DNA from 3 places in the Methylotuvimicrobium sp. KM1 genome. Region 2 is predicted to be linked to each of the others. Evidence: predicted binding sites of a transcription regulator. Region 2 holds the regulator's gene; each other region holds the start of a gene.
The links. The regulator HrcA, encoded in region 2, represses chaperone genes, less so after heat shock. The targets are predictions, from matches to a motif close to TNTTAGCACTCNNNNNNNNNGAGTGCTAANA.

Region 1: a site for HrcA is predicted at 1,689-1,719, ahead of rpoH (RNA polymerase sigma factor RpoH). Genes of this name have one in related genera too.
Region 3: a site for HrcA is predicted at 3,687-3,717, ahead of groES (co-chaperone GroES). Genes of this name have one in related genera too.

Annotation. Positions count from the first base shown of each region.
Region 1 is NZ_CP173170.1:1,735,195-1,741,991, reverse strand. It holds gene ACINK7_RS07365 (DNA-3-methyladenine glycosylase I) at 1-144, shown strand, start outside; gene rpoH (RNA polymerase sigma factor RpoH) at 793-1,659, opposite strand; gene ftsX (permease-like cell division protein FtsX) at 1,912-2,829, opposite strand; gene ftsE (cell division ATP-binding protein FtsE) at 2,923-3,579, opposite strand; gene ftsY (signal recognition particle-docking protein FtsY) at 3,584-5,584, opposite strand; gene ACINK7_RS07340 (hypothetical protein) at 5,611-6,207, opposite strand; gene ACINK7_RS07335 (SURF1 family protein) at 6,200-6,797, opposite strand, start outside.
Region 2 is NZ_CP173170.1:2,683,352-2,690,148, reverse strand. It holds gene ACINK7_RS11515 (agmatine/peptidylarginine deiminase) at 1-23, opposite strand, end outside; gene recN (DNA repair protein RecN) at 41-1,732, opposite strand; gene ACINK7_RS11505 (NAD(+) kinase) at 1,742-2,623, opposite strand; gene hrcA (heat-inducible transcriptional repressor HrcA) at 2,840-3,883, shown strand; gene grpE (nucleotide exchange factor GrpE) at 3,954-4,601, shown strand; gene dnaK (molecular chaperone DnaK) at 4,671-6,605, shown strand; gene dnaJ (molecular chaperone DnaJ) at 6,758-6,797, shown strand, end outside.
Region 3 is NZ_CP173170.1:2,002,957-2,009,753, reverse strand. It holds gene ACINK7_RS08500 (Ni/Fe hydrogenase subunit alpha) at 1-627, shown strand, start outside; gene ACINK7_RS08495 (host attachment protein) at 787-1,200, shown strand; gene ACINK7_RS08490 (Rho-binding antiterminator) at 1,305-1,562, opposite strand; gene groL (chaperonin GroEL) at 1,647-3,305, opposite strand; gene groES (co-chaperone GroES) at 3,363-3,650, opposite strand; gene ACINK7_RS08475 (HesA/MoeB/ThiF family protein) at 3,788-4,531, shown strand; gene ACINK7_RS08470 (DNA-binding response regulator) at 4,542-4,967, opposite strand; gene alr (alanine racemase) at 5,222-6,298, opposite strand; gene dnaB (replicative DNA helicase) at 6,295-6,797, opposite strand, start outside.

The sequences.
Region 1 (6,797 bases), 950 kb from region 2:
CGGCTCAGCAAGGAATTGAAAAGACGCGGTTTTAAATTCGTCGGCTCAACGATTTGCTATGCGTTCATGCAGGCGGTCGGCATGGTCAACGATCATACCGTCGATTGTTTTCGTTATGGGGAAATTGCGCGGGGTTCGGATTGATAGACTACCTGTTACGAGAAGGTGATTATTCCCTTTTGCTTGAAAAACCATCGAAGAATAAAAGGTATGGGGGTGTGTCTATCGAGGACCACCGTGAACCCATGGGGGTTTGACGGCAGCAATCTTCCTGTGGGACGGGTTATTTAACCCGTCCCCAGCGTTTCGGTTTGGACTAAGGATTTCGTGACAAATAACTTCCTGTAGCTATGAGCTTTGTAGCGGGTTCGGCAACTCGCTTGACAGGACGCCGTGAACCCAGCACCTAAATTATCCATGGTAGTTATCCATAGCCAATAAACTATGGAATTCATCCAGCACCTAAATTAGCCATAATATTAAACATAGCCAATGGGCTATGGAATTTAGGTGCTGGGTGAATACATCCGTGTAGGCTTGACGGCGGCTTTCCCTGCCGCCGACACCTGTCAATCGAGCTACCGAACCCGCCTACCCTATATTATAAAAATAGGGAAGTTATTTATAACCGAATCCTAAGCGTTTCGGCTTGCTTCGGCCACGGTTGAAACGTTTCGGACGGGGTTATAAAACCCCGTCCTGCCAAAATATGGATTCTCACGGAGGACTATGAAAACCGGAAAACGCTCGGGGCGTGTTAAATAACTCGCCCCGCGTGAAGTGTTCGATGTATTATGCTTCCAGCACGAATGCGGCTTTCAGCTTGTTCATGGCGTTTTTTTCCAACTGCCGGATGCGCTCGGCTGAAACATTGTAGCGTGCGGCCAAATCATGCAATGTCGCTTTTTCTTCGCTTAGCCAGCGGCTATTGAGAATATCGAGACTACGCTCGTCAAGTTCTGCCATTGCTTCGCTTAGCATGTTTTCTTCATAACCTTGCCATTGCTCGTTTTCCAGCAGATCCGCAGGGTCCGAGTTATGTTGCTCTAAGTAACTGACAGGCGAGGCGTAAGTGGTTTCGTCGGACGGTTCATCATGCGGCATGTCGAAAGCCATATCCGAGCCGTCCATGCGTTTTTCCATTTCATAAACGGTTTTGAGATCAACGCCTAAATCGTCGGCGACAGCTTTCGCTTCGTCGTGCGACAACCAGCCTAGGTTGCTTTTCGATTTGCGTAAATTAAAAAACAGTTTACGCTGAGCTTTGGTTGTAGCGATTTTGACAATACGCCAGTTTTTGATGACGTATTCATGTATTTCCGCTCTGATCCAATGCACGGCAAAGGTCACTAAGCGAACCCCGACATCGGGATCGAAGCGTTTGACGGCTTTCATGAGGCCGACGTTACCTTCTTGAATGATGTCGGGCAGCGGCAGTCCGTATCCACTGTATCCACGCGCGACATGAACGACAAATCGAAGGTTCGACATAACTAGCTCCTTCGCTGCTTCCAAATCGCCTTCATCGCGATAACGAAGCGCTAGTTTACGCTCTTGCTCATGCGATAAAGTCGGCGTTTGCGCGACCGCATTCAAATATGAATCAAATGTTCCTACGGAAAGATTAGTTGGCAAAGCAAAGGCTAATGCGTTACTCATGATTTCCCCTTATTTTTAAGTTTGCCCGATTTTAGCACTCTCGCGTTATGAGTGCTAAAATTTTTATAAGTTCCGCATTGTTTTGTGAGTTATTCATTATCGATAAGACTCAGGTCGACCCTAATACACTAGGGATTTCACGATAAATAACTTCCTGGAACCATGAGCTTTGTCAAGGGCTCGGATAATGAAAGTGGTTAGGGTGGCGTACTTTTTTAGTAAGGAGGAAAGAGCTGAATACTTACTCACAGTTTATTCGGGCTTAGTCAGTCTTAATTGATAGCAAAGCACCGCCCAGGCAGCGGCTACTCCAAGCAGTGAAGAAATCGCAATTAACGACATCATTTCGCCGAAACTCAAATAACGCATCGAAAATACGCCGTCATAAAGACCGGACAATCGATCGATCGGCTGCTGCAGAATGAATAGCATGATCGTCACAGAAATCCAAGCCAAAATGCCGGAACAAAACCCTAACCAAAAACCGGTATACAAAAACGGCCGTTGAATAAAACGATGGGTCGCGCCCACCAGTTTAGCGATGATAACTTCATCACGTCGATTGTGTAATTCCAGTCTTATCGTATTGCCGGTAATGAATAATACGGCTAGGGCCAATATAAAGCTGAGTAACGTAACGCCACGATTCGCCAGTTCCATGATCGAATACAAGCGTTTGATCCATTGCATATCCAATTGTGCAAAATCGACTTCTTGTAAGTCCGTTAATTTTTTAAACAATTCGTCCAGTTGTGGCCCTTCTTCGAGGCTATGTTCCGGCATAACCTGAATGACGGTCGGCAAGGGGTTTTTATCCAACGCCTTTAGTGCATCGCCGAAACCGCTATATTCGCGAAATTCGGCGAGACCTTGGGTTTTCGTAATAACCTTGACGTCCTGTATATGATCGAATTTTTTAATTTTATCGGCTAACTTTACGCCGGTATCATCGGTGACGTGATCTTTTAAAAACAACGAAATTTGATTGCTATCTTCGAGTCCGCCGGTTAATTGTTGAATATTGGCGACCAACAGATAGAATCCGGCGGCTAACGAAATTGCAATGGATAATACGCTGACGGTCATCAGCGATGTCACAGGTGCGCGCGCCAAACGACCTAAACTGGAAAACAAGGCTTGCGCATGAATATCCAGGTAAGTCTGTAGCATAACACTTAGCCTACCGGAAACAACTTTTCGTCGGACTTCCTTTTTCTGTCGGGGTTGCGGTCTTCTGTGGTTGATATTCGGCTTTTTCATCTGTTAACTTGCGACCAGGCGGCCATGATCCAATTGCAATACACGATGTCCCATTCGCTCAACCAAGGCGATATCATGTGTGGCAATCAACACCGTTACGCCGACTTGTTGAAAATCCTCAAATAATTTCATAATCTCGGACGACAATTCCGGATCCAAATTACCGGTCGGCTCGTCGGCGAGAATCAACGGCGGTTTGTTTATAACGGCGCGGGCAATACCGACGCGCTGCTGTTCGCCGCCGGACAAAGTCTGCGGAAGTTTTTTTTCTTTACCCAGCAAGCCGACCTTATCGAGCGCAGCTCGAACTCGCCGACCGATATCAAAATGGCTGTAACCCGCTACCACCAACGGCAATGCGACATTGTCGAAAACGGTTCTATCTTGCAGCAATTTATAATCCTGAAATATTAAGCCCAGCTTCCTTCGTATATAGGGTATTTGTCGATCGGACGCCTTGTTTAGATTTTGCCCGTCCAACAAAACTTGACCTCGCGAACATCGTTCCATGACCGCGATCAATTTCAACAAAGTGCTTTTACCGGCTCCGGAATGACCGGTCAAAAAAGCGAATTCTCCGCGCTGTAGATGGAATGTGACATCCTGCAAGGCATCGCCGGCATCGGGATACCGTTTACTGACATGATCGAATTTGAGCATAAATCTATTGATCTTTAACAAATAAGGCGTCGACAAACTGTTCCGCATCGAAATCCTGCAAATCGTCGATCCCTTCACCGATACCGATAAAACGAATCGGCACGCTGAATTGCTTGGCTAATGCAAAAATAACCCCACCCTTCGCGGTTCCGTCCAACTTGGTTAATGCGATACCAGTCAATGCCACAGTTTCGTTAAATTGTTTCGCCTGAGACAACGCGTTCTGACCAGTTCCCGCGTCTAAAACCAACAAAACCTCGTGCGGCGCGGTTTCATCGAGCTTTCCGATAATGCGCTTAACCTTTTTCAGTTCGTCCATCAGATTGGATTTGGTGTGTAAACGTCCCGCGGTATCGGCAATCAATACGTCGATACCTTTGGCCTGTGCCGATTGCACACCGTCATATATCACCGAGGCTGAGTCGGCGCCAGTGTGCTGCGCGACGACATGAATGTTGTTACGCTCGCCCCAGGTTTGCAACTGTTCGACTGCCGCTGCCCTGAAGGTGTCGCCCGCTGCCAGCATCACGCTATGGCCTTGAGATTGAAAACGCTTGGCCATTTTACCGATCGTCGTAGTTTTGCCGGCACCGTTGACGCCGACAACCAAAATCACGAACGGTTTATCTTGTTTGGGAATCTGTAAGGGATCATCACAAGGTTTAAGAATAGCCAATAATTCTTGTTTCAGCGCATTTTCCAATGCTTCCCCGTCGTTTAATTGATGCCGTTCGAGGCTATCGGTCAATCGCCGAATGATTGCTGTCGTCGCTTCGATACCGATATCGGCCATCAATAATCGGGCTTCGATTTCCTCCAGTAAATCGTCGTCGATGGCTTTTTGACCAATAGGAATCGTTGCCATCAATCCGCTAAGACCGGACCGGGTTTTTTGCAGCTGCGATTTGAGACGACGCGTCAGCGATTCCGGTTCCGGCTCGACATAGCCGACTTCGATTACAGCTTCGGCAGCTTCAACCTCGGCGACAGGACGCTCGACCGTTTCGCCGGGCAACACCTCGCCCGCATATCCGTAGCGGCTATAGACGGCAATCGCAAGCAATGGCAGCATCAATAATGCCGAAACAAAATTATGCACAATGGCCGACCATGCCGGTAGTCCGTATTTGGCCGCAATTACGCTAAAGCCGATTTGCACGAATAATAAAATACTCAGCATCATGCCGGCTTTTCTGACCGGTTTGGCGCAATGAGCCGAGGTGGCTCGCAGCACCAGCCAAGTTAAGACAACAAAAATCGGTAGGGCAAAGACTCTATGCAACCAATGGGCAGCCACCTGTGCATCGTAGGATAAAATCCCTTGATAACCGGTAACCAGACCATTGAATATATTCAATGCAGTACGGTAATCGGCCATGGGCCACCATTGCCCGTTACACTGCGGAAAACCGCTGCAGACTTGTCCCGCATGATTGGCGTTAACCCATAAACCGGATAGGGTTTGCACCAACAGCAACAAGCCGGCGAACCCGGCAAGCCAGATGGGACCGCTTATTCGATCCAGCTTATTTAAGGCAGGATTTAATCGTACAAATAGCCAACTCAATAGCCAAAACTGGATAAATCCAAGCAATGCCTGAGCACTAACTATAATCGGCATCGCATTCAATTCGACCGCTTTAACAGCCGTGCAAACTTGCGCAGCCGCCAGGATAAGCAACGCCACCGCTCCAGTTGTCGCCACAGACCGGTGAAATTGCTGGCGCCATGCGATCAATGCCAACAGCAAGACGGTCAACATCGATAAGCCGAATACATAGCGTCGCGCCATTTCTTGCCAAGCTTTACTTACATCGACCGCTTTTCCCAGATAAAGCTGTTCGGCCGAAGCTTTAAACTCGGCATTATCGGCGATAAACCATTGACCGTAACATTCAGGCCAGTCCGGGCATGCCAAATCCGCTCCGGTCAACTTGACGACGGAACCGGCTACGATAAGCAGTAAAGCCAAAAAGGCGGAAACAAAAGTTATTTTTCTAAACATGGTCTATCCGATTTACGAAACATGATTTATCCGATTTGCGAAACACTCAGCAATTTCCTGAGATCGCTCTTAACATCATAAGGGTCAAATCCGGGCTGATAGCGCATCATGATATTGCCCAATGGGTCCATGATCAACAGCATACCGTTCGCGATCCCGTTTCCGTCGAGCTTTGCCAATTGCTTCAACAAATCCGAACTGGGGCGAGTCTTTAACAATCGGTCGTCGTCCTGCCACCACACCTTTAGATGTTGCTCGGCATTGGGATCCAGCAACACCACAGTGCGGCGAATACGGGTTAATTCCTTGCCCATCATCAATAAGAGCTGTTTGGACTTATAAACGGAATCAAGGCAGGTTTGATCGCAATCCGCATCAGGCACCACATTGATTAAAACCCAGCGGCCTTTTAATTCGTCAATATTTTCGGCCGAGAACGAATCGATACCGATGAGATCGGGCCGCTCGGTCAGTAACGGCGGAATAATCAATTCGCCATGATTGGTTGCGCCTTTAAGTAGATTAGGATGTTCTTTTAAATACCACGCAAAAAGAAACGGGATGATCGACATTCCGAAAATAATCAGAATTAGGTTGCGATTTTTTTTCTGTTGATTATTCATGTTTTGTTTTGCACGCGTACCATATAAATAAAGCCGTTAAGGTTAAAGCCAAGCCATACCATTGCACCGCATAAGCCACATGCTTTTCAGGCGGTATGACAGTCGCGATATGCCATTCCCGCAAATAACCTTCATCCTCGGCTTGGTGTAGTTCAATTTGATAATCGGCCAACGGGTAACCCAGTTTCTCAGCAATAACGTTGTTGTCGATCAGTTGCACGAGAGACGGCCACGTATCAGTCGGAATTTCCGCACCTTCCAGATGATAACCGACATCAGGAAAAGTATTGATTCGTCCTTTGACTATAACCTTACTTTTTTGCAAGGCTATGTCAGGCAGCGTTTGTCGATCACTCCCCGCCTCAATCCAACCCCGATTAACCAAGACTGCCGTATTGGAGTTTTCCGGCAGCAGCGGCGTCATCACGAAATAACCGGCTTTTCCGTGTCTGATTTGATTATCCAACAAAAATTGACGATCGGCATCGTAACGCCCCGTTAATTCGACAACTCGATAACGAATACTCGCGGCATCGGCCGGCAACTCCGATGTCAACGACAACGGCGGTAATTGGCTTTGTTTCTCCTGT
Region 2 (6,797 bases):
CATTCTGCTGGAAAACGGATCATTCTTTGTTTTTCCTATGTTATGAAACCGACGAAGTGTCGGTGATCGATTGAAAAAGCATTTCTCGGGCATGGGCCAAGGTGTTCTCGGTAATGTTAACGCCGCCGAGCATGCGAGCGATTTCTTCGACGCGTTCTTCGGTGTTGAGCGGCCTGACATTGGATGTCGTGATATCGCTTCGGTTATTTTTAGACACATACAAATGATGATGGGCTTGCGATGCGACTTGTGGCAGATGTGTAACGCACATAACTTGTCGATTGAGGCTCAAGGCGCGTAGCTTTTGTCCGACAATTTCGGCAATGCTGCCGCCGATTCCGGAGTCGACTTCGTCGAAGATCATCGTCGGCGTGGTTTTGTCGTGACTAGTCGTGACTTGAATCGCTAAACTAATGCGCGATAACTCTCCGCCGGAGGCAACTTTAGCCAGCGGTTTGGCCGGAAGCCCCGGGTTGGCGCTCACTAGAAATTCCACTTTATCTTGTCCATCGGTGCGCGGGAGCGAGCTATTTAGCGGCGAAATTTTCACGATAAATTCGCCTTGAGGCATGCCGAGTTCTTTGATCATCGCCGAAATTCGGGTTTGCAACTGCTGGCCGCCTTGTTGGCGTTGTCGTGTCAATTGATCTGCTATTTCACCGTATTTAGCGAGCAGTTTTTCAACTTTATCGGTCAAGCTATCGATTCGTTCGCCGCTGTGTGTCAGGTTGTTGAGTTCTTGTTCGAGATTGGTAGCTAGCTCAGGCAATTCTTCCGGCTGAACATGATGCTTACGGCAGAGACTTTGAATCATGCCGATTTGATTTTCCAGCACTTCCAGTCTTAACGGGTCGGCTTCTAGGTTGTCCAAATAACGACGCAATTGGTGAGCGGCTTCTTCAATCTGAATTTGTGCTTCGTTTAAAATGCCGTTGATAGATTCGATGTCCGGCGCAAAACGCGTTAAATCATTCAAAGCATGAGTCGATTGCAGCAGCAGACGATTGAGCGATTGTTCGTCGTTTTCATAGAGCAAATCGAGTTGCCGATGTCCGGTCGATAGAATCTCTTCCAAATGCGCTAGTTTACTGTGTTCATCCACAATTTCGGCATAATTGAATTTGTTCAAGTCGAGTTGTTGTAATTCGTCGAGTTGGTAACGTAATAATTCCTCGCGCTCGATACTATCGACACTGGCTTTTTTCAGGGCTTGTAACTCCCGATTGCTTTGCTGCCACTGTTGGAAACAGGCATTGACTTGCTCCAATAGGGCTTGATTGCCGGCAAACACATCCAACAATCGGCGTTGCTCTTCGCTATGGAGTAAAGTCAAATGTGCATGCTGTCCGTGTATTTCAACTAGCTTTTCGCTCAGTTCTTGTAAAGTTTGTAATGTAACCGGGCGATTGTTGATATAGGCTTTTGATCGACCGTCATGGTTGATAACTCGTCTAATCAGGCAGTGTTGCTCATCATCCAGTTCGTTTTCTTCAAGCCATGTTTTCGCCTTAGGAGCATCGGATAAATCGAATTCTAAATTGATTTCAGCACGTTTGCTGTTCGGTCGAATATAGCCGGAATCGGCTCGATCGCCGAGTGCTAAACCCAGTGCGGTCAATAAAATCGATTTTCCGGCGCCGGTTTCGCCTGTCAAAACCGACATTCCGCCGTTCATATCCAAGTCTAATGTTTTGACGACAGCTAGGTCGTTAATGGAAAGATTTAATAGCATGAGAATGAGTTAAGGATAACCGCCGCTCCAGTTGAGTTTTTTTCTGAGGATTTCAAAAAAATCGTGTCCTTCGGGATGGAGAATTCTAATCGGTTTCGGGTCTTTTTTTATCAAAATTTTATCACTGATCAATACTTCGGGTATTTCGAGATGATCGCAGGTGACTAAGGCATTGATTTGTTTAGTTTGACAGAAGCTGATTTCGATTTCGGCCGAATCGTCAATGACGATTGGGCGATTCGATAGCGTATGAGGATTAAGCGGTACCAAAACCAAGGCATTCAGAGAGGGGTGCAAAATCGGGCCGCCCGCCGACAACGAATAAGCGGTCGAACCGGTCGGAGTCGAGACGATCATGCCGTCTGAACGCTGAGAGTTTAGATAGACGCCATTAATGTGCGTGACGATTTCTATCATGCTGGGTGTTACCCATCGATGTACGACGACTTCGTTAACGGCAGTCTGCTCGTTAAAGACGCGGTGGTCGCGTATGATTTTGGTCCTTAATAAGTAACGCCTTTCCTCGCTATAATGGCCTGTTAAAATGTTATTGAGCTTAGGCAATAGTTCATAGGGCGAAATGTCGACCAAAAACCCGAGGCGTCCCAAATTGATCCCGACTAGTGGAATGTCGTATTGGGCGATTGCACGCGCGGCAGATAAAAACGTACCGTCGCCACCAGCGGCGATAATCAGGTCGCAGCGCTGTCCAATAGTCTCGATGGCCGAGCTTTCAACGCCGGATTCCGTTATAAATTTAGCACTCAAGCGGTCTATTATGACGGTATAGTCATGCTGTTTAAGATAACGGTAAAGAATCGCTAAAGTTTCGGCAATTCCGGGGTCGCTGGCTTTACCGATAATGCCGATGGTTTTGAATGAGCTGTGCATTGTCGTTAATTTAAGAAAGGATTTGATCGAATTATACTCAATAAGTCAAGGGATAAGGGGAAAGATGAAAGATGAAAAGTTAAAGGTTAAAGGTTAAAGGGGGATGAGGGCTGTGATGGAGTTGTATTTGCTAGTATTGACAAGCAGGGGGTGAACTGCTAATTTGCGCCGCTGGCACTCGATGAGGTAGAGTGCTAATAAGCTAGAGGGTTTAATGTGAATAATAATCAGGTGTTGAACGAAAGATCGCTGCAATTATTGAAAGCATTGGTTGAACGTTATATCCAAGACGGACAACCGGTAGGTTCGCGTGCCTTATCTAAGGATACCGAATTAAAATTGAGTCCTGCAACGATTCGTAATGTCATGGCCGATCTGGAAGACATGGGATTGATTCGTTCTCCGCACACTAGTGCAGGCCGGGTGCCGACCGTGAGTGGCTATCGTTTGTTTATCGATTCGTTGCTCACGGTAAAGCCTCTGAACTCGGAAGAACTTAAACTCTTGCGCAAAAATTTAATTGCTAAAGATAACGTTAATGATGTCATCGGGGTGGCATCGAGAATATTATCCGACGTCACGCGGATGGCCGGTGTCGTGACATTGCCCAAGCGCGAACTGGTCAGTTTACGCCATATCGAGTTTTTGCCGTTATCCAACACCCGCGTATTGGTCATTTTCGTGACTAATGAACAGGAAGTGCATAATAAAATCCTCCATACCTCAAAACAATTTACGCCTGCACAATTGCAGCAAGCGGCCAATTATTTAAATTCCGTCTATTCCGGATTGAGCCTGGCAGCAGTCAGAAAGGCCGTGCTGAAAGAGCTCAAAGACGCCCAAGAACAAATGAACCGGGAAATGTTAGACGCGGTACAAATGGCTAAGTTGGCACTCGATCCCGAAAAGTCGGATGAAGATTATGTGTTAAGCGGCGAGACGAATCTAATGGGTTTTTCCGAATTATCGGACATGGAGAGGCTCAAGGAGCTATTCGATGCTTTCAGTCAAAAGCGAGGTGTTATTCATTTACTCGATCAATGCTTAAATGCCGAAGGCGTACAAATTTTTATCGGTGAGGAATCCGGTTATCACGCATTCGAACAATGCAGTCTGGTCACCGCACCATACTCGATTAACGAACAAGTGGTCGGTGTTTTAGGCGTAATAGGCCCCACGCGAATGGCTTATGAAAGAGTGATTCCTTTTGTCGATGTAACGGCAAAATTATTAGGCGCGGCCTTGAATCCCAAAACATAAGCCCCACATTTCTTGAAATAGAGTTCTCCCGCGGATGCGGACCGTTTTTTATTTAAACCGGAGTTTAATAATGAGTAACGAGCAGGAGTTGCCGGAAAAGGCAGCGGACGAGCAAGCCGAAACTATTTTGGAGCAAGGCGCCGATGCGCAGGTTGATAACAATATAGACGAAAACAGTCAGCCGCAGGCGGCCCAAAAGGTTAATGTCGAAGAGTTATCTCAAAAGCTTGAAGCAGCCGAACAAAAGGCTACAGAAAATTGGGATAAAGTATTGCGCATACAAGCGGAAATGGAAAACCTGAAAAGAAGAACCCAAAAGGATTTGGAAAACGCCCATAAGTTTGCATTGGAAAATTTTGCCAAAGAATTATTGACTGTTGTCGATAGTTTGGAGCTTGGTTTGCAAGCCGCTATCGGTGATAGCCCCGAAGTGCAAAAGTTTCGAGAAGGCAGCGAATTGACATTGAAACAATTCGAAGCCGTTTTTTCTAAATTCAATATAGAAGTGGTTAATCCGCTAGGACAACCGTTTGATCCTGAGTTGCATCAGGCGATGGCCATGCAACCATCTGTCGATGCCGAACCGAACTCGGTCATTAATGTATTTCAGAAAGGCTATGTATTGAATGGGCGGCTGTTGCGTCCGGCAATGGTTGTTGTCGCCAAAGCCGAGGACAATCCTCCGCAAGAATCACCAAAAATCGATGAGCAGGCTTGAACAGATTAAAACAGCCCCCATATCGTAATCAACTAATTTTTAAATACACTCTCAAGTCTGGAGCAATCAATGGCTAAAATAATCGGAATAGATTTAGGAACCACCAATTCTTGCGTGGCTGTGCTCGAAAACGGCACCGCACGCGTCATCGAAAATAGCGAAGGCGCCAGAACCACGCCTTCAGTCATCGCATTCACCAAAGATGACGAGGTGCTCGTCGGACAATCGGCCAAGCGTCAGGCGGTAACCAATCCCGAAAACACCTTATTTGCTATCAAGCGTTTAATCGGCCGCCGTTTCAAAGACGATGTCGTGCAAAAAGATATCAAAATGGTGCCTTACAAAATCGTACCGGCCGATAATGGTGACGCTTGGGTTGAATGTCACGGTAAAAAAATGGCCGCGCCCGAAGTGTCGGCTCGGGTCTTGATGAAGCTGAAAAAAGACGCCGAAGCCTACCTAGGCGAAGAAGTCAAAGAAGCGGTCATTACCGTACCGGCTTATTTTAACGATTCTCAACGTCAGGCAACTAAAGACGCGGGCCGCATTGCGGGTCTCGACGTCAAACGCATTATCAACGAACCGACCGCAGCGGCACTGGCATTCGGGATGGACAAGCCGAAAGGCGATATGAAAATTGCCGTGTACGACTTAGGCGGCGGTACATTCGATATTTCAATCATTGAAATCGCCGAGATCGAAGGAGAGCATCAGTTCGAAGTCTTGTCGACCAATGGCGATACCTTCCTCGGCGGTGAAGACTTCGACCTCAGAATTATCGATTTTCTGGCCGACGAATTCAAACGCGACAACGGTATCGATTTGCACAGCGATCCATTAGCGCTGCAACGACTCAAAGAAGCCGCTGAAAAAGCCAAAATCGAATTGTCGTCTTCGCAACAAACCGATATCAATCTGCCTTATGTCACGGCCGATGCGACAGGACCAAAACATTTAAATGTCAAATTAACTCGGTCTAAATTGGAATCCTTGGTAGATGATCTGATTGATAAAACCAAAGCCCCATGCCTAATGGCGCTAAAAGACGCAGGCTTATCCGCGTCGGACATTGACGATGTAATTTTGGTCGGCGGTCAAACTCGAATGCCTCGCGTTCAAGAATTCGTTAAATCGATTTTCGGCAAAGAGCCGCGTAAGGATGTTAATCCGGATGAAGCAGTTGCCTTAGGTGCAGCGATTCAGGCTGGCGTATTAGGCGGCGATGTTAAAGATGTATTGTTGCTCGATGTAACGCCTCTATCGCTCGGCATCGAAACCTTAGGCGGTGTAATGACTAAATTGATCGAGAAAAACACAACGATTCCGACCAATGCTTCACAGGTTTTTTCAACGGCGGACGACAATCAAACCGCTGTAACGGTTCATGTTTTACAAGGCGAACGGGAAGTTGCGAGCGGTAATAAATCACTGGGTCGTTTCGATTTGGCCGATATCCCACCCGCACCGCGCGGCGTTCCACAAGTCGAGGTGACTTTCGATATTGACGCAAATGGTATCTTGAATGTCTCGGCCAAAGACAAAGCGACCGGTAAAAAACAATCAATCGTGATCAAGGCCTCTAGCGGTCTATCCGATGATGAAGTCGATCGCATGGTCAAGGATGCCGAGGCGCATGCTGATGAAGACCGCAAAGTGACCGAACTGGTGAGTGCACGGAATCATGCGGAAGGGATCATGAATGCCACCGAAAAATCGATGAAGGAGCTCGGCGACCAGGTTTCCGGCGATGAAAAATCGGCGATCGAAACTGCGATCAATGAATTAAAAGACGTTCTCAAAGGCAATGACAAAGAGGCGATCGAGACCAAAACCAATGCGCTGACCGAATTGTCCGGTAAACTGGCCGAGCGCGTTTATGCGCAAAAAGCCGAAGCTGAAGGCGGTGCGGAGGCCGGTCAGCAATCATCGACAAGCTCGTCAGCAACCGACGATGGTGTTGTCGATGCCGAGTTTGAAGAAGTCAAAGACGACGACAAGAAATAATTCCATGCCGGCGCTGTTCGACTTGCCGTTTAAGGTATGTTGACCGGCGCCGAATTTGATAGTACCAAAGCATGGTGTTTTATAACGCTACTCAATCGAGTCTTTATTTCTACGGGAAATAATGGGACTGTATCGAACGATAATTAATAGACATGGCAAAAGAAGATTACTATAAGCTTCTCGGCGTCGATA
Region 3 (6,797 bases), 680 kb from region 2:
AAGTTTCCTTATTTGTTGTCGGAAGGCAAGGAAAACGGCTGGTACCGCGTCGGCCCGCTGGCCCGCGTCAATAATTGCGACTATATCGATACCCCGTTGGCCGAGGCCGCTCGCATCGAATTCAAGCAACACGGTGGTGAAGCAATGGTTCATAGCACGCTGGCAACCCATTGGGCGCGCATGATAGAAACGTTACACTGCGCCGAAAGCATCAAAGTCTTGCTGAACGACCCGGAAATCATGAGCGACGATCTCGTCGCGCAAGGTGAAAAGCGATTCGAAGGTATCGGTGTGATCGAAGCCCCTCGCGGCACACTATTTCATCATTATCAAGTCGATGAAAACGACATTGTCACCCGCGCCAATTTGATCGTTTCAACAACCAGCAATAACATGGGGATGAACGAATCAGTCCGTCAGGTCGCCGCCGAATATTTAAATGGTCGCGAATTGACCGAACCGCTATTAAATAATCTAGAAGTCGCAATCCGCGCCTACGATCCTTGTTTATCGTGCGCAACCCACGCGGTCGGAAAAATGCCTTTGCAATTGGAGCTAATCGACGCTGACGGGCAACTCATCGATAAATTAGTTAAACATAGCGATGGTGTTATTACTCCCTTTTAATCGAAAAACCGTCTAAGTATAAAAGGTATGGCAAGTGCGGCACCTTTCCTTTAGACAAACACTAGGCAAAGAGCTACACTCAATATGACAAAGGAATGTCGGCCATAATTGCACGGATGCGATAAACCGTTCCGACATATTGGTTAAGGAGTACAGCTTATGTATAGTAAATGGGTCGTAGTAGCAGATAGCAGCAGAGCACGTTTTTTTTTCTATGAGGGCAGAAAAGAACCGTTACGGGAACTTGAAGACTTAGTCCATGCCGAGGGAAAGCTCAAAACGCAGGATGTCGTTTCCGATCAACAAGGTGGACGTGGTAACGGAGCACATTCATTTGAACCGGTTACCGATGTCAAGCAACAAGAGGCCATCCGCTTTGCCCAACAAATAGGCGATAAATTGGAACAGGGCCGAGTTAATAACGAATTCAACGATCTCGTATTAATAGCCCCTCCAGCCTTCCTCGGTACGCTACGTCAAACCCTTAACGACCAAATCAAGAAACTAGTCGGCAAATCGATCGACAAAAACCTTGTTGCTCAAGACGAGTCCAGCATCCGAAGCTATCTCTGATCGATAACCATTTAACTCCGCCTTAACAAATGTTAAAGCAGCGTTAAGCCCATGACCTGGCCCCGATTTAAATCAACCGGGGCCTTCCGCCCCTTAAGAAATTTTTATTTGAAACGAATGCTTTGAAACTTCGCCCCCGGGGTCCGCGTTTCCATTTCAACGATTTTGGATAGTTCGACTTTTTGCCTTTCCCCATTATCAATAACCAAAAATTCGCGCTTATTCTGTTCAGTCACAACGTCGATCGCTTTGCCTTCGAGACTTCGATGTTCCGTCAGTGTCAATTTGACCAAGTAACCGTACATACAGGCGATTTCTATGTAGTCGTGAAGCTCGCAAGCTATTGGTTCAATTTTCATCATGCCCCTTTTTTTCAACAAACAAAAAAGCCCCGGCCGAGATAAAACGGCCGGGGCTTTGCGTCAAGCGATGAGCTCGAACGGCGATTACATCATGCCGCCCATTCCGCCCATACCACCCATTCCGCCCATGCCACCCATATCCGGCATGCCAGCGCCTTTATCGTCGCTTGGTGCGTCGGCGATCATCACTTCAGTGGTGATCATCAGACTCGCAACAGATGCTGCATTTTGTAGCGCGAAACGAGTCACTTTCGCCGGGTCCAAAATACCCATCTCGATCATGTCGCCGTATTCGCCGGTTGCTGCATTGTAACCATAGTTACCTGTACCTTTTGCAACTTCATTCAAGACGACTGAAGACTCTTCCCCCGCGTTTTTGACAATTTGGCGCAGAGGTTCTTCCATTGCACGACGCAGAATATTGACACCGACGTCTTGATCATGATTCAAACCTTTCAAACCTTCCAGCGATTTCAAAGCGCGGACCAGTGCAGTACCGCCACCGGCAACCACACCTTCTTCAACCGCAGCACGAGTAGAATGCAGCGCATCTTCGACGCGCGCTTTTTTCTCTTTCATTTCGACTTCAGTCGCCGCGCCGACTTTGATCACTGCAACACCGCCGGCCAATTTAGCCAAACGCTCTTGCAATTTTTCTTTATCATAGTCGGAAGATGCATCATCGGCTTGCTTGCGGATTTGTGCTACCCGTGCCTTGATGCTTTCATCTGTGCCCGCACCGTCGATAACCGTAGTATTGTCTTTAGTGACTTGAACTTTTTTCGCTGTGCCCAAAAGATCCAATTCAGCTTTTTCCAAAGACAGACCGACTTCTTCCGAAATCACGGTGCCGCCAGTCAAAATCGCGATGTCTTCAAGCATCGCTTTACGACGATCGCCGAAGCCAGGCGCTTTAACCGCAGCGACTTTAACGATACCGCGCAGATTGTTGACAACCAGAGTCGCCAGCGCTTCGCCTTCGACGTCTTCGGCAACGATCAACAACGGACGACCTGATTTGGCAACACCTTCCAGTACCGGCAACAAATCACGGATGTTGGAGATTTTTTTGTCGTACAGCAGGATGAACGGATTTTCTAATTCGGCGCTCATGCTGTCTTGATTGTTGATGAAGTATGGAGACAGATAACCGCGATCGAACTGCATCCCTTCGACAACATCGAGTTGGTTGTCCAGACCTGAACCTTCTTCGACGGTGATGACACCTTCTTTACCGACTTTTTCCATCGCTTCGGCGATGATTTGACCGACCGACTCATCGGAGTTGGCCGAGATCGTGCCGACTTGCGCAATCGCTTTGCTGTCTGTGCAAGGCGTTGCTGCCGCTTCGATGGATTTAACCGCCGTAGTCACGGCTAAGTCGATGCCCCGCTTCAAGTCCATTGGGTTCATACCGGCTGCAACTGCTTTCAAGCCTTCGTTAACGATGGATTGAGCCAGAACGGTCGCAGTCGTGGTACCGTCACCGGCAACATCGGATGTATGAGACGCGACTTCTTTAACCATTTGCGCACCCATGTTTTCGAATTTATCCTTCAATTCGATTTCCTTCGCAACCGAGACGCCGTCTTTGGTGATGGTCGGTGCGCCGAAGCTTTTATCTAAAACCGCATTACGGCCTTTAGGACCCAAAGTGACTTTTACCGCATTCGCTAAAATATTGACACCTGCAACCATCAGGGTACGTGCGTCACTACCGAATTTAACTTCTTTTGCTGCCATGTTTATTCCTAGATTCTGTGGTTAATGTTAAATACTTAATCAGTTAAAAAGAGACCGTTAGCTCAGAACAGCCATAATGTCTTCTTCGCGCATCACAACGACTTCTTCACCGTCGATTTTGACTTCGCTACCTGAATATTTACCAAATAACACTTTATCACCGACTTTAACTTCTAACGCGCGAACTTGACCGTTATCGAGTGCTTTACCGGTTCCTACCGCTAAAACTTCACCTTGACTCGGTTTTTCGGCGGCAGAACCAGGCAGTACGATACCGCCGGCGGTTTTGGTTTCTTCTTCAACACGTTTGATAATTACTCTGTCGTGTAAAGGGCGTATTTTCATCAATATCTCCTAATCGATATAAACAATAAAGTGGATTATTAGCACTCGCTAGTAATGAGTGCTAATAATAATCAGCTTTTGCAGTCTGTCAAGTTCTTTGGCATCATTCGCACCTAAATTGATATCTATCCTAAAATATGAAAGACGACCAACTATTACGCTACAGCCGGCAAATCATGCTGCCGCAAATCGATATCGAAGGCCAACAACAATTGCTTGGCGCACACGTCTTGATCGTCGGTGCGGGCGGCCTTGGCTCACCGGCTTCGATCTATCTCGCGGCAGCCGGTGTCGGACAAATCACTATTTACGATGACGACACAGTCGACCTTTCGAACCTACAGCGACAAATCGCTCACTACACCGACGATATTGGGACGGACAAAGTAATTTCAACCCAAAAGACCTTAAAAAAATTAAACCCGGATACTCAGGTTAATATTTTCAAGCAACGCTTGACCGGAGTCGCGCTCGACAAAACCGTAGAAAAAGCCGATATCGTCCTCGATTGCAGCGATAACTTTTCGACGCGATTCGCGATTAACAGCGCCTGCGTCAAACACCAAACACCATTGGTATCCGGAGCCGCGATACGGTTTGAAGGCCAAGTGTCGGTTTTTACACCGGGATTACATGACAGTCCGTGTTATAACTGTTTGTACTCGGACACGGGGGAAGAGATGCAGAATTGCGCAACCAACGGCGTTATTGCGCCAATTACCGGCATTATTGGCTGCATTCAAGCACTTGAGGCAATTAAGTTAATTACCGGCGCCGGCGAAACGCTAACCGGACGATTATTATTACTGGATGGTTTGACGATGGAATGGAACAGCATGAAGTTAAGAAAAAATCCGAACTGCCCTACCTGCGGAAAATAGATGGATAAAATCACCCGAATTGCACTTTTTTTACCGGATGTTGAATTTTTTTCCACATCAACGAGATAATTCGGCGGGATACCCAAGCCTCTCCTTGCCGAATGACCTTGACTGCCTTATTAAAAAATCTTGCCAAATCGGTAAACTGTAAATAACCTTGAGCCCCCGATACCAAACAATCGATGACTTCGCGATCGGTCAATTCAGGTGCGATCAAAATAATTTTGCTATCAGGACTTGCCGCATTCAATAACGCAATATATTCGGCGGTTTGCTGTTCGCGAAGTTCATAGCGAAGCACAACGATAAGCGGCTTGTCTCTTTCAACCGCGATCAAGGCCTTTATTTCGTCATGATCGACTCGTATTTTTAGGCTCGGATCGTCGATAAACCGCAGAATGTCTTCGTCGTTATCAATTATTTGCAGATCAATCATAAAGTTACCGATCGTTTAGGTTATCCGGCTTTCAAAATACCACTCCATTCCCTCTGTGCTTATTTGAGTCAAAATCATCCACGTTTTCAACTTAGAAAAGAGTCTAGTCTGTTTTACGTAATTGTTAACTGTACCAAAGTACTAAATTGCTCAACCTGGCCCAACTTTAACATTTGATGAGCATAATGAATTGAAAATTAATAATATTCAACGTCATAATCCATAGTCACTACAAATTGTTAAGGCTGAGCTACTTACTCTTCAACAATCTGCACTCGCTGAGTAATGCCGCAAACCAGTGTGTAGGGGATGGTTCCCGACCAAGACGCTACCTCTTCGATGGGCAACGCTCCTCCCCATAGCGTCACTGGATCACCCGGCTTGGCATCGTCTTGTTCGCTCAAATCGACCGTGATCATATCCATCGATACCCTACCGATCATCGGGACGCGCTTGCCGTTAACAAGAACCGGTGTGCCGGATCGAGCATGACGAGGATAACCGTCCCCGTAGCCAATTGCGACAACCCCCATTGTAATCGGCCTATCGCACACCCAAGTACCGCCGTAACCCACCTTATCGCCTTGCCGTACGGATTTAACGGCAATCAACCGGGAATGCAAAGCCATGACCGGCTTTAAATCGAAATCACCTCCAGTCGTTTCGGGAAACGGAGAAATCCCATACAACATAATTCCGGGTCTTACCCAGTCGGTCAACGCTTCCCGCCAACCTAAAATCCCGGCTGAATTCGCGATACTACGCGGCCCTGCAAAACCCGACAATGTTTTATTAAATAAGTCGATTTGTTTCAAAGTCATTGGGTCGGATCTCAGGTCGGCATTTGCCAAATGGGTTATAAAACCAACCGGCTGCTTGATTAACGAGCTCGATCTCAAACGCTGATGAACTTTTTCGACCTCGTCAGCCGAAAACCCCAAACGGTTCATGCCGGTATCGATTTTCAACCAAGCATTGATTCCGATAGAGCCGAATTTTCGATCAATGATATCCAACTGCCCGAACGAGTGAATTAAGGGATCTAAACCGAAATCGATCAAATCGTTCAATTCCTCAGAACACGTAAAACCTTCCATAACCGCGATGCGTTGCGAAATACCGGCTTTGCGCAAGCGAATACCTTCATCGACGCGGGCCACGGCAAAGCCGTCCGCATCGATTAATCGTTCTGCGACACGCAACAAGCCATGCCCGTATGCGTTGGCTTTAATCACCGCCATGACTTTCGAGTCTGGCGCGTAGCGTCTAACCACATTCAAATTATGGCTTAACGCATCCAAGTTCAATTTGACATAAGCGGCCGGCGTCATTCGTAATCGTCTCCGCCGTAAGGATTTCCGGCAAAGTTTTCAAACCGAGTGTATTGTCCGAGGAAAGTCAACCTGACCGTGCCTATCGGACCGTTACGTTGCTTACCGATGATAATTTCAGCAACGCCTTTCTCCGGACTATCCGGATTGTAAACCTCATCCCGATAAACAAATACGATTACGTCGGCATCCTGTTCGATACCTCCCGACTCACGCAAATCGGACATCACCGGCCGTTTATTGGGCCGCTGTTCCAAGTTCCGATTAAGCTGGGATAACGCGATAACCGGTACATTGAGTTCCTTGGCCAAGGCTTTCAAGCCTCTAGAAATATCGGAGATCTGCTGAACCCGATTATCGCCGCTTGCCGGAGACTGCATCAATTGCAAATAATCCAAAACAATCAAGCCCAACTGGCCATGCTCGCGCATCAATCGACGCGCTCTCGAGCGCACTTCAGTCGGCGTCAACGCCGGTGTATCGTCGATGAACAGTTTGG